Regions from separate parts of the Tolumonas lignilytica genome, predicted to be linked through region 1. Evidence: riboswitches for the same ligand, from Rfam matches in the RefSeq annotation. Region 1 holds a riboswitch; each other region holds the start of a gene.
The links. A riboswitch is a leader RNA that binds a small molecule or an ion and turns the genes downstream of it on or off. The one in region 1 is predicted to bind cyclic di-GMP.

Region 1 (4,290 bases):
CACACCCGGGTTGTCCATGACCGGGTTACCATCGTATGCCTTAAAGCGATAGCCTCCGTCGGTCGAAATGAAGAGCGACTGGCGCTGCACGCCTTCGTGCTGCTGGGTCATGATTGCAATCACCGCACCCGCCCCGAAACCGGCAGTGTTCTTGGTGTCAATCACGGCACTGCCGGTCTCAATATCGCCGAGGCCATTTTTGTATTTGTCGATTGCGACACCGTGTTCCTGCCAATGAATAAGATCGATTGAGGTCATATGGAACCATTCGGTGCCGTTGCCGTTGGGGTAATCAGCGTTATAGAGATAGTAGTAGTGCCAGACGCCGTTGATCAGGAGCGGACGCTGCGGATCGTTCATCCAGTGCTTGGCGGGGGTGAGGTGCAGTGCGGGTCGATAAGGGGTCCAGTCATGCGGACGTAAATACGGGGATGCTTCGGTTGGCGATGCGAGTAAATGTCCGGAATCGGATGCAGTGCTTGGTTCGGCTCTGACGACGGCTACTGCGATGCCGAAAGCGACCAGCGCACAAGCGATGACTCGTCGACGCGTCGCAATCATGGCGATGAGATTGAGGTTCATAATCCTCCGTGTTCAGAAATGAAAAAAGAGAGGGGATGCGGCGGCATGTCGCACTACCGCATCGCCCCTCTAGGCGAGAGATATCACCAGAGACGCTGTTAATTCAGCGGCTTGGTAATGACCCCGCTCGGGTTCACATTGATGTTTGCCGGAATATCCGCCCAACCACCCAGACCATCGCCGTTGGCGCCATAGGAATGATCAACGTCCGATGAGTCGCCATGGATATTGATCTTCACCGTAGGGGCCAGCGTGCCGCCGCGACGGAAGTTTTCCTTAACACCCACCGTGTCGATGAACGACTGCACCAAACCACCAGGCATCACGTAGTGAGAGTATGCTTGGAAGTGACCGGCTGGCTGGTTGTAGTCAGGATCATATGGAGTGCCTGGCCAGTAGTTAAGGTTTGACGGATTGCCCAGTACCAGACCGGAGCCCATGTTCATTGGCTGGTAATCGCTGCGGATCCCGTTGCCCACGAAACCATATACACCTTCAGGGCCTGTAATGCCGGCCGCATAGGTGGTGCTGTGGCTGATGGTAAAGAGATAATACTTGCCATCTTTCTTGTAGATCTCGGGACGTTCGGTCTGATCGGTCACGCAGTTCGCCGAGAGAATCGGTGGCAGGAACTCCCACTCCGTCAGATCGGCATTTTTGGCTTTCGCCAGACCGATGTTGCCGAGTTGATAGGTCGCCCCCGATGCATTTACTTGTGGAACTGTCTCTGCATAGGTATCACCCTCCTGATAGCCAAGATCATCTGCTGTACATTTGGCTGATGCACGCGGCATGGCCGAATTCCCCTCGAAGACCATATAGGTCTCACCCGGATGAGCCGGGTCTGTGAAGGTAAACGGGTCGCGGAAGTTGAAGTATGGGTTTTGTTCGGCGGTCTGGTAGTAAGTACCATCAGCCTTCAGGAGCGGAATAACCTTATCGAAACCGGTAAATGTCACGCCGTTCTTGTTCGCATGTATATGGCCCACGCTGAGCGCGATCCGTGGATCATACGGCTTGATGTCATTGCCCTTGGCATCACGGTAGAACGCAACATCGGTGAAGAACAGCTTAACTTCGCCACCAGGGAAAATGCGCGCAGAGCCAGACCATTGTGTCTGATGGCTGTATGACTGATCCTCGAAGATCTTGCCGGTGACTCCATCGGCGAAGACGAGACCACCATAGGTCCACCCCCCATTTTTCGGCCGTTGATCCGCTGGAATGCCTGCCGGACGGTAGAAATAACCGATCTTCGCGAACACATGGCGGTCATCGAAACCCAGTTTCCGATCAGCCACGAGGGAGAAAATAACTTCCTGACCGTTAATGCTGTATTGGTTTCCATCGGCATCGGTCAGCGGCCAGGAATCCCACACCCAGACCTGATCGTTCGACATGTCAGGGAAGTCTTGAGGAATACTTGGCATGGTGTATTCCTCTGGCATTGAGTTTTCACGCGAGCCAGCAGTCGGATCGGACATCCGTTTGATCTGGCGCGCATCGGCACGAGTCCACTTCGCCGTGAAGTTATCCTCTGGGGCATATGCCTGCTGCGAGTGAGTGGTCGGCTCAGGACCTGGCTGTAGAACAGGAGCGGCAACTGCGGCTGTTGCGACAGTCATGGCCATTCCCAGCACGGGGATTACCGACAGGTATCGATGGTTTTTCATGGTATTAACCTCCATTGTTTTTCGTAAACATCCACCATTTCCAGATGCAATGGATATCCGCAGTTTTGCCGGTTAAATCCAGAAACGACTTTGCCCTCGGCACCGGATGCATCCAAGAAAGCGCCGCCAGCTTGCACAAGGCAATACGAGGCTGCGCAATGCCTGAAGGCATCACGGGCTAGAGTGAAAAAACAAAATCAAATCGCGGACACGAAAAGAAACGTGCCGGCATACAAAACTGGCGGTCCCGCTATCGTAGGAAAATTCCGTTAGACCGGAGACTTTGCGTCGCCACCTTTCGATGGTTTTGCCTTTTTCAGTTAAGTAACCGCTCACAGAAGGAGAGTTAGTTAACCAAATGAGAATGACAATCGGTTAATTGCCATCTCTCATTAAAAAGTAACACAACAGGAATCACTTGAAAACAAAAATATGTGAGCTAAATCGGTTTAGTTTAAGTTTACTTGGTAATTAAATTGACATATTTATGTGTTTGTGATTTTAAATTTGTGTTTTTCGCAGATAGATCGCTGCTAGAATCTGTTTGAAAAAGGGGAAAAAAGATCTGTATGACAGCCGGATAAGTGGTTTTGTGATGTGCGGGATACAAGCCAGATTTTATTTAACCTGGAAATAAAAAAACCCAGTAAAAACTGGGCTTTAAGAATGATATTCTACGATAAATGTATCTGGTTAACTTCAGAACGGAATATCGTCGTCGAAATCCATCGGTGGTTCGTTATAGGTTGGTTGCTGTGCTGCCGGGGCAGGAGCATAACCCCCTTGCTGTGCTGCCGGGGCAGGAGCATAACCCCCTTGTGGTGCAGCCGGTGCACCGTAACCAGGATTCGCATTACCCTGTGGCGCGGCGGCGGCAGGGCGACCCCAATTACCTTGTTGTGGTTGCTGTGCCGGTGCTCCCATGTTGCCGCCAGCAGGCGCGCCGCTGCGGGTATCCAGCATTTGCATTTCATTGACAATGATTTCAGTGGTGTAACGTTTTTGCTGGCTTTGTTGATCGACCCATTCACGCGTTTGCAGACGACCTTCCAGATACACTTTGGCACCTTTACGCAGATATTCACCCGCGATCTCAGCCAGACGGCGGTAAACCACAATGCGATGCCACTCAGTACGTTCCTGCAGCTGGCCCTGTTGATCCTTCCAGCTTTCGCTGGTCGCAACGGTGAAGTTGGCCACTGCGTTGCCATTCGGCATGTAACGCACTTCCGGGTCTTGCCCCAGATTGCCAACGATAATGACTTTATTCACGCCTCTGGCCATGTTCTGCTCCGTAAAAAATGCATATTCTCTGACTGGCTATCTTAGCAATAATCACCGTTAAAGTCAGATCGGTTGCTATGACAGGTGTTAAATAGTTGCGGCAGAAGACATTAACATATTTGCAGCAATACTGGCTATCCATCCAGTGCTAGCTGTGCCATACTGAGATTTTGATGCAGTTCACAGTTGGCTCTCTATGGATAAGATCGAGATCCGGGGCGCACGCACCCACAACCTGAAAAATATCAATCTGACCTTACCTCGCGATAAGATGATCGTGATCACCGGCCTGTCGGGATCGGGTAAATCCTCGCTGGCATTCGATACGCTGTATGCCGAAGGGCAGCGTCGTTACGTCGAATCCCTGTCTGCTTATGCCCGTCAGTTCTTAAGTTTGATGGAAAAACCCGATGTGGATCATATCGAAGGCTTATCGCCAGCCATTTCCATCGAGCAGAAATCGACGTCGCACAATCCCCGCTCTACCGTCGGTACGATCACCGAGATTTATGATTATCTGCGTCTGTTGTACGCCCGAGTGGGTGAACCCCGTTGTCCGGATCACGATTTACCGCTGGCGGCGCAAACCATCAGTCAGATGGTGGATCGGGTGCTGGCCGAACCGGAAAATCGCAAGATGATGATCTTGGCGCCGGTGGTTCGTAACCGCAAGGGTGAGCACAAACAACTGCTGGAAAACCTCGCGGCGCAAGGTTATATCCGGGCCCGGATCGATGGCGAAGTCTGTGAC
Region 2 (4,290 bases), 170 kb from region 1:
ATTTTTAGCATTTGTTCTTGTGTTTCTACACCTTCGGCGACCATGGCGAGGTTTAAATCTTTGGCCATATTAATAATGGCTCGTACCAATATTTCACCTTGTTTTCCATCCATCAGGCGTAGCACAAAGCTACGATCCAGTTTGACCATATCCAGAGGATATTGGCAGAGTGTATTGAGTGCTGAATAACCGGTACCAAAATCATCTAAGGCCAAATTGACACCAAGCTGTTTGATCTGCTCCATTTGTTTAACTGATTGAGCCGGGCGTTCAATCAACATACTTTCTGTGATTTCAATGACTAAATGCCGGGGGTGGAGTTTGGTCGCTTCCAGTGTACTGACCAGATGGCTCAATAATGTTGAACTGGAAAAGTGATGTGCCGAGAAATTGACATGAACGGATAGTAAGGGTTGTCCCTGTTCTTTACGCATTAAATTAAAATGTCGGATAAATCGGCAGGCTTGGGTCAATATTTGCTCGCCCAATTCCACGATTAAATTGCTTTCTTCTGCCATAGGAATGAAGCGAGCGGGTGAAATGGAGCCTAATTCATCATGCTGCCAACGGGCCAGTGCCTCAAAACCGACGATATCTCCACTCACACAAGATACGATGGGTTGAAAAACCGCCGTAATCTGAGCATTGCGAATAGCCGATGGCAGGTCTCGTTGAATAGCCAGTGTCTCAAGTGCTTCCTCATACATTCGATGACTGAAGACTTGCAGTCGTTTGTTTTGTTTTTTGGCTTTGCTCATTGCAAAGTCAGCACAGCGTAAAACATCTTCAACCGAGCCGTATTCTTTGCCACCGATGATAACGCTGATCGTGGTGGAAACCTCTAATGACACGCCATCAATGATCAGCGGGTGTAACAATAGCCGTTGAATCTCATGGCTTAACCGAACGGGTTGGTAGGCGGAGCTGATCTGCGGTATGAACAATACAAACTCATCGCCTGCAATCCGGGCTAAGGTATTTGTACCGAGCGGATCACTCTCCATACCCAAGCGCAACGCAACGGCTTTAATGACGCCGTCCCCGATATCATGTCCAAAGGTATCGTTGATTGCGCGGAAGCGATCCAAATTAATATATAACAAGGCAAACCGTTGTTGATCGTTGAGCTGTTTTAATGTCGGTTGCATCCGTTGTATCAGCGCATAGCGGTTATACAAACCGGTCAGGCTATCATTAAAGACCAGTCGTCGGATCTTGTTCTCGTGCAGGCGGCGTTCGGAGATATCATTCATACACACCAGCAGTGCTTGATGTTGGCGATGCTCAATCGGTGTAATGTCGAGTTCACAGGGCACGAGCCAACCTAGATGTCCGACGATATCCCATTCAAAATTGTATTCTTTGTCTGCGAGGCGTTTATAAAAAAGCGTATCGCCTGAACCTGACTTATCTGAGTCATGCAATAACTGTTCGAGTGGGCGACCAATTAAATCCCCCATGCTGTCATAACCCAGCATATTAGCCGCAGCCTGATTAGCACTTAACACGCGCTTGTCATGAATGATCAGCATTGGTTGATTAGCATTTTCGTAGACGGCATAGAACTTATTCTCTACCTCTTCCAATGCATCATTGGTTTGTAATTTGGTTGCCAGTAATTTATTGACTACTTTGCCCACTAAAGCGATTTCATCTTGGTTATCATCGACATTGAGAGGTTGGGAAAAATCATTTTGTAGTAAGCGTTTTAGCCCGTCTTCCAGTAAATGTAAGCGAGTGCCCAGACTGCGGCGCAACTCGCTGAAAAACAGCATGCTGATCAACGCACCGCCCAGAAGGCATGAAAAAGCCAGTATCAGTAATGCTTCTTTGCTGCTTTGATAAAAATCGCGTGGTGCGGTGATCTTGATGACTGCAGAAGGTTGCTGATTGATATCTTTTAATACGCTGAATACCGAGATGGTATCGTCAGTTAACAGATGGCTAAACGACTGCTTCTCAGTAATTAAATCTGCATAAACAGGGTGGGGAAGCTGGTTTGGATTGATATCTAACAAGGCCGTATCATTCATCAGCACCGACTTGTAACGTTCCGGGAAAAATTCACGGATATGTTGTGCCCAAATCATCCAGCCACCCACTTCGGTCTCCATATTGCCCGCAGTAACAGGAGCCAGTGAAATCAGGAAAGGAGCGCCCTGGAGTGAAATGATCCCCGCATAAGGTTTTAGTGCCGGATGAAGTTGGCTGCGTAACTGATTAAATTGCTGCCCGATCCCTTGAGGGGATAAGAGTTGCTGGAGAATTTGTGCGGAAAGCGGTTCGCTCTTATCGTGTTTAGCGTTGAGTTGCGCGCCATCAATATACTCGCCTTTTAAATTGAAAAAGGCCATCAAGGTAACATCGTTATTATTGAGGGAATCCGGATTGAGATTTCGGGCGTGATAACCGGGATCGCCACGAGTCAGGAGGTTGAATGTTTCATCCCAAAAAGCCCAATCACAACTGCGCTTTGCCAGCTCGTTCAGTTTAATCTGAATGGTCTGCTGGGCCTGTTGATTGGTCTGAATAGTTTCTTGTAGTTCTAACGAATTGATTTCACGCAGGAAAAAATACCAAGTCAGCGAGATGCTTAGTCCGAGGATCATCAAAAGACCGCCGCCAAATAGCAGTGCTGTTCGGGTGGAAAGCTTGATATGTTTAATCGACAGCAACACGAGACTCCATTCAGATAAGAATACCCATGAACAGTCACACAAATGTTGCCATTTGACTCCGAAACTAGCGGGTCAAGGTGTATAAATTCAATTTATACACATGAGGATCTGGCAACTCCGCTATCGTGATCAGTACGAGACTGATGTTAGACCGGAAGCTTTGCGTCCTGCCCTTTCGGTACAGTTTGCCTTTTTCATATTTTTAACAGAGTGTAACAGCCTCAGCCCGATTATCCAATGCAACAATAAGACTAAAACGAGACTGGCATTTTCTGCTTCATTTTTTTATGAAGAAGATCCCTGTTTTATTCCAAGTCGAAGTGCGAGTCGGTTGAGATTGGCTCGATCCGTTTTCAATTCTCGAGCCGTCGCTGACCAATTGCCATCATTGGCCTCTAGTGCCTTAATAATTAATGCTTTCTGGAAGCGATCAATGCTTTCACGCAGCCCCTGTTCGGAAGGCAACGTGAGTATGTCGGTTGCCTTAATATCTTGTTCCGCTTGAACTGAGATAGTTGAGACTGGCAGGTCCAAATGATCGGCCAGAATCAAGGGGCGACCTGCTTTATGCCGGGTGGCCTTGAGACTGGCCCGCATCAGCATATGTTCAAGTTCGCGTACATTTCCAGGCCAGTCATAAGATTGCATCGCTTGTAATGCTTGTGGATGTATCCCTATTTGTTGTAACCCCAGGCGGCTTCTGGCTTGATCCAGAAAATAGCTGCTCAGTGTATCGAGATCCGTTTTATGGTCACGCAGAGGTGGCACAGCGATCGGGTAGACTTTGAGGCGATGATACAAGTCACTACGGAATCGGCCTGCGGCCACTTCCAATTCCAGATCTCGGTTGGTTGCTGCGATTAACCGGACATTAACTCGCAGTAGTTTATCGGAGCCGACCCGCTGAATTTCCCCTTGCTGTAAGGCGCGTAATAATTTTGCCTGCAGACTGAGCGGTAATTCACCGATTTCATCCAGAAACAGCGTGCCGCCATCTGCCAGTTCAAATTTACCGGCCCGATGGCTGGTGGCGCCGGTGAATGCCCCTTTGACGTGTCCGAACAGTTCACTTTCTGCGATCTGCTCGGGCAATGCCGCGCAATTGACATGCACCAGCGCCTGTTCACTACGGCGAGAATGGGCGTGTAATGTCCGGGCGACTAATTCTTTTCCGGTGCCTGTTTCACCGGTAATGAGGACGGCCAGATCGGTATTGGCGACCATATCGATCTCTTCGCGCAATTTCCGGATCTGTGCACTGTTACCGATCAGTTCTCCTTCTCGGCGGCGGGCATCACGAACGAGTTCCTGCGCCAACTCTTGTTGCTGGGCACGGCTGTGCTCCAATGCACGTATCAGCGCGACATTCCGCAAGGTGGCGGCGGCGAGAGCAGCGAAAGCGGCCACAGTCATGTCATCGACATCGTCAAACCGTCCGGGGGCCAGTGCATCTAAGGTTAAGACGCCGACCAATTGTCGATCGACATATAGACTGCAGCCCATGCAGGAATGGACATCGGCATTACGCTCACGATCAATGGCCAGCCAGCCATCAAAGGGATCGGGTAATTCGGCATCGGCCGGAAAACGAATAGGATCCCGCTCTTGTAAG
Region 3 (4,290 bases), 1.4 Mb from region 1:
GAAGCAAGAAGAAAAGTGCTACGGAACTCATTAGATATTTCATACATCATTCCTTTTGTCGGGTGAGACATACAAATTATAGATCAGACAACCATCATCATTGAGAATGTGAACTATTATTGTTTATTCGTGCCTATTTTTAACGCTGGTAAATTTTTTTTCCGTCAATAAAAAAACAGAAGCTAGTTTATGCGGAAACGTGACTGGCGAGGGATGTTTTCTGGATTAAAACGACTACAGTTTTAATAGCTATACAGCTTTCGCAATCTAGGAGTTCGCTATGTCTAACCAAGATAAGCTGGAGATTGCCAAACTCACACTTCACTACCTTATTTCCATTCAGACCTCAGAAAATGCGACGCATGCGTTGCGGCGTCTTGAAGCGGAAGCAGGGCGATGCTCTGATCCAGATACGTTTGGGGCTCTATATCAAGTGGTCTTCAAGGAAATAGAGGTGAGTGTAGCCACAGATCAAAACAATAAAACTAATTCATAGCGTGTAAAGATTAACCAATCAGTCAGACATTCTGAATGTGTAGCTGACGTTACAGTTGCGCAATGTTACCATCAAACAACTGTATATAAACACATAATTAAGTTGTAACCGTTATGATGGCAAAAACGCATCAGGCATTTGCAGTATTCAGTGTCTTGATGGTCGATAAATTTGTACCGGGTTTGGTTGGTAATCTGTGTGTTGCGTGTTGTTTGGGGTTCATTGGCGCGCTGTTGCCAGATCTCGATTCTCCCCAAAGCTCCTTCGGACGAATAGTGCCGATGTTAAGTAAACCATTTCATAAAATCTTAGGTCACCGTACGGTTACACACAGCCTGTTTGCGGTGGCGGTGTTGCATTTTACTTTCATGGCCTTTTCTCTGAAACCAAGTTATAGCAATGCCATCTGTGTTGGTTATATCAGTCATATCATTGGCGACATGCTTATCGGAAAAAATGGTGTGACGCTGTTTTGGCCGTTAAAACAAAAATGCAGTATTAATCCTATCCGAATTCCGGTTGCTGGTTTTGGTGAATATGTTGTTTTTAATTTGCTGATTGTTTGCATTGCAGCCAGAGGATTACACCAGTTTGAACCCGAAGCCTATCATCTGCTGTTAAAGGGAATATCGCTGATTGTTTAAGATATTATGAAGGAGAAACAAATGAATCATGGTTCTCGTTTGTGAATGTATCAATTTTTTTATCTATCTCATTGTATATAAATGATTTTATTTTAAACAAAAAATAAATTTTGTTTTTCAGCTCGAACCAGGTTCTATTCGCGGGTTGAAGTCATGAATATCTGTTTATTTATTACCTCTTCGCTTTGAATTTTAGTCAGGAAACAGCACTGAGGAAGTGTTAGCTTACGTAAAGATTTGTTTAAAAAATGATCAATTTCACTTTGTCTTGATCGGTTTTCTTGTTAGTATTGCGGCAAGTTTACATGGGATGAATCCAGTGATTCTCTTGGTTTCACCGAGTTCATTCTGTCGCAGATACACTATGAGTCTGTATGTAAGCGTGGGGTCGAATTTTTCGATTCAGTTACCATCGAAAGCACTCCCGAAATAGCAAGCCCCGGGTAACCGGGTGCACGCAAAGCCACAGGTCCACTGCATCTACAGTGGATGGCTGGGTTACCGAAGGAGCGCGTAAAAAACGCTGCGTTTTGGGCGCTTTCGAGGTTTTTTTACTTGAGGGTACCCAAAATGATATCTCTATGCGCTTCCAAAGCGGCTGGTTTTGGCTTGTCTGCTCGTGTTCGCCGGTTTGCATTGTTGCTGACGGCACTCGGCGGGCTAGGCGGAGCTTATACGCCTACGCCAGTAATGGCTGAACCGGCAACACAAGCGGCTTCAGCGGTCTATCCCTCTCAATTAAGACAACAAACCACAGAACTTGCTCAGTTGATGGCGCGCTATCGTCAAGCTGATGAAAATGAGCAAGCCAATCTGCTCAATGAAATACAATCGCTGGTCGCACAACGTAAAGATCTCATGCTTAAATTGCTGGCAGACAACCCTGCGACGGTTGTGCAGGCGGCTTTACCAGCTCAGGCTGCTTTGGGTATGCCAAACAGCGTCCAGGCACAATTAGAACAACTGCGAACCCATGAAGGTCAATTGTTGGTTGCTTATGAAGATTATCCTGATGGCAGCCACAAACTGCGCCATTTTTTGAATACAACGGCAGGTGAGCAGTTGGAATTACACTTCACCGGTGATGAGCCTGCACTGCAAAGTGGTGGTCATGCCCGCGTGAAAGGGATTCAGATCGATAATAATCTGGTGTTGGATCAGAGTGCTCTGCAAATGGAAGCACTGAATGGTAGCACCAGTTCAACCACAACGAGCGGGGTAACGGTTCAGCCCAACACGTTTGGTGAGCAAAAAACCTTAGTCATGCTGGTCAATTTTCAGGATGCCCCGACTAATCAGCCATGGACTGTCGATCAGGCACGCAGCATGGTCTTTACCAATGTCAGCAACTATTTTCTTGAAGACTCTTATCAGCAGACATGGCTAAGTGGTGATGTGCTGGGCTGGTTTACGGTTGCGGTAGACAGTACCAATTGTGATACCACCACTATTGCGCAACAGGCCGATGCAGCAGCTACCAATGCGGGAGCCAATCTGTCTGCTTACCAGCACAAGATTTATATTTTCCCGAATACCAGTGCGTGTGGCTGGACTGGCATGGGGACAGTTGGCGGTTCGCCTTCTCAAAGCTGGATCAACGGCTCCATGCAGGTTTCCACCATCGGTCATGAAATGGGTCACAACTTCGGGCTGCAACATTCCCATGCGCTGGAGTGTGGCGCGACCACACTGGGTACTTCCTGTCAGTCTATCGAATACGGTGATCGTGACGATATCATGGGCAACTATGTTGCCGGTCATATGGCACCATTCCAGAAATTACAGTTAGGCTGGTTAGGTTATGGTTCATCACCCGCAATCACCACGGTCAGTGCAAGCGGCACCTATACATTAACACCGTATGAAGTAAACGACGGTGGAGTTAAAGCATTAAGAATCCCTATGGGGGTTGATCCAACCAGTGGGTTACCAAAATGGTATTACATTGAATATCGCCAAGCTATCGGCAGCGACAGTTTTCTGGCCGGTAACACGAATGTGCTCAATGGTGTCGTAGTTCGCACCGGGGTGGATGGCGATAGCCGAACCAGCTATCTGTTGGACATGACTCCAAACAGCAACAGTATCGGTTATTACGACTGGAGTGATCATGCACTGGCGAGTGGCATGACCTATGTAGATAGCAATGCGGGCGTCACCATCACAACTGACTGGACCAATGGAACACAAGCCAGTGTCACTGTCGAGTTAGGCCCGCAAACTTGCCAGCATGCTAAGCCTGCCATTGCGCTGACTCCGGTACAAAGCGCGTGGGTAGCACCTGGTACGCCTGTTAGCTATACCATGACGCTGACCAACAGCGATAACAGCAGCTGCAGCAGCTCTCAGTTCAATCTGCAGGCACAAGCTCCGACAGGCTGGACTGCCAGTTTTGCTCAGACCGCGCTGACTTTGGCTCCCGGCCAAAGTGCCAGTACGACATTAAGTGTAACATCACCAACCGGCACTGCTGATGGGTATTACAACATCAATTTGACGGCAAGCAATGCGACAGTAACAGGGTATGATGCCAGTGCAACTGTAACCTATGTCGTCAGTGCGGCTGCCGATACAGCTCCGGTTGCTGTGGCTGATACTGCTACAACAGCAGATAGCACGGCCGTTACTATCGCAGTATTGAGCAACGATTACGACCCAGATGGTCAAGCGCTGAAAGTTGTTTCGGTCACCACTCCGGCTCATGGCACAGCAACCATCAATAGTAATGGCACCATTCAGTATGTGCCCGTGAGACGGTATGCAGGAACAGATAGCTTCAGCTACCAGATTTCTGATGGGATCAAGACAGCCAGTGCCACCGTAACAGTAACCGTAGGCAGCAGTACGACAACCACGAGTACGAAAGGCAAAAAATAGCCGTAAGATTTGCGGAGGAAAAACAGGCTCTTTATAGAGCCTGTTTTTTTATTCCTGAACCAGATCGAAGTACAGGATTATCTGATTAGTTACAAGTACCTGCTGCTGCGCATGTACACAGTGGGCAAGTTGCTTGAACTTGAGACGGGGTCACATCACCTCCGAAGATATCTGTCGCAGTCGCTGTGGCGGTATCTTTGAAGATTACTTTGCTTGGATCTGTCGTGGCTGTGCCGGTGGCATCGCTAGCACTAGTCGGCATATAGCTGCCGG

Region 2: linked by a shared signal. The riboswitch ahead of H027_RS0106105 (bifunctional diguanylate cyclase/phosphodiesterase) and the one ahead of H027_RS0106840 (glycoside hydrolase family 68 protein) in region 1 are both predicted to bind cyclic di-GMP.
Region 3: linked by a shared signal. The riboswitch ahead of H027_RS17870 (Ig-like domain-containing protein) and the one ahead of H027_RS0106840 (glycoside hydrolase family 68 protein) in region 1 are both predicted to bind cyclic di-GMP.

Annotation. Positions count from the first base shown of each region.
Region 1 covers NZ_AZUK01000001.1:1,447,659-1,451,948, reverse strand. Annotated here, with positions in the region: gene H027_RS0106845 (glycoside hydrolase family 32 protein) at 1-582, opposite strand, end outside; gene H027_RS0106840 (glycoside hydrolase family 68 protein) at 681-2,255, opposite strand; cyclic di-GMP riboswitch class I at 2,493-2,577, opposite strand; gene ssb (single-stranded DNA-binding protein) at 2,955-3,539, opposite strand; gene uvrA (excinuclease ABC subunit UvrA) at 3,736-4,290, shown strand, end outside.
Region 2 covers NZ_AZUK01000001.1:1,276,011-1,280,300, reverse strand. Annotated here, with positions in the region: gene H027_RS0106105 (bifunctional diguanylate cyclase/phosphodiesterase) at 1-2,675, opposite strand, end outside; cyclic di-GMP riboswitch class I at 2,786-2,878, opposite strand; gene norR (nitric oxide reductase transcriptional regulator NorR) at 2,964-4,290, opposite strand, start outside.
Region 3 covers NZ_AZUK01000001.1:2,810,364-2,814,653, forward strand. Annotated here, with positions in the region: gene H027_RS0113100 (DUF4382 domain-containing protein) at 1-43, opposite strand, end outside; gene H027_RS0113105 (hypothetical protein) at 281-496, shown strand; gene H027_RS18445 (metal-dependent hydrolase) at 610-1,140, shown strand; cyclic di-GMP riboswitch class I at 1,562-1,646, shown strand; gene H027_RS17870 (Ig-like domain-containing protein) at 1,711-4,017, shown strand; gene H027_RS0113120 (hypothetical protein) at 4,103-4,290, opposite strand, start outside.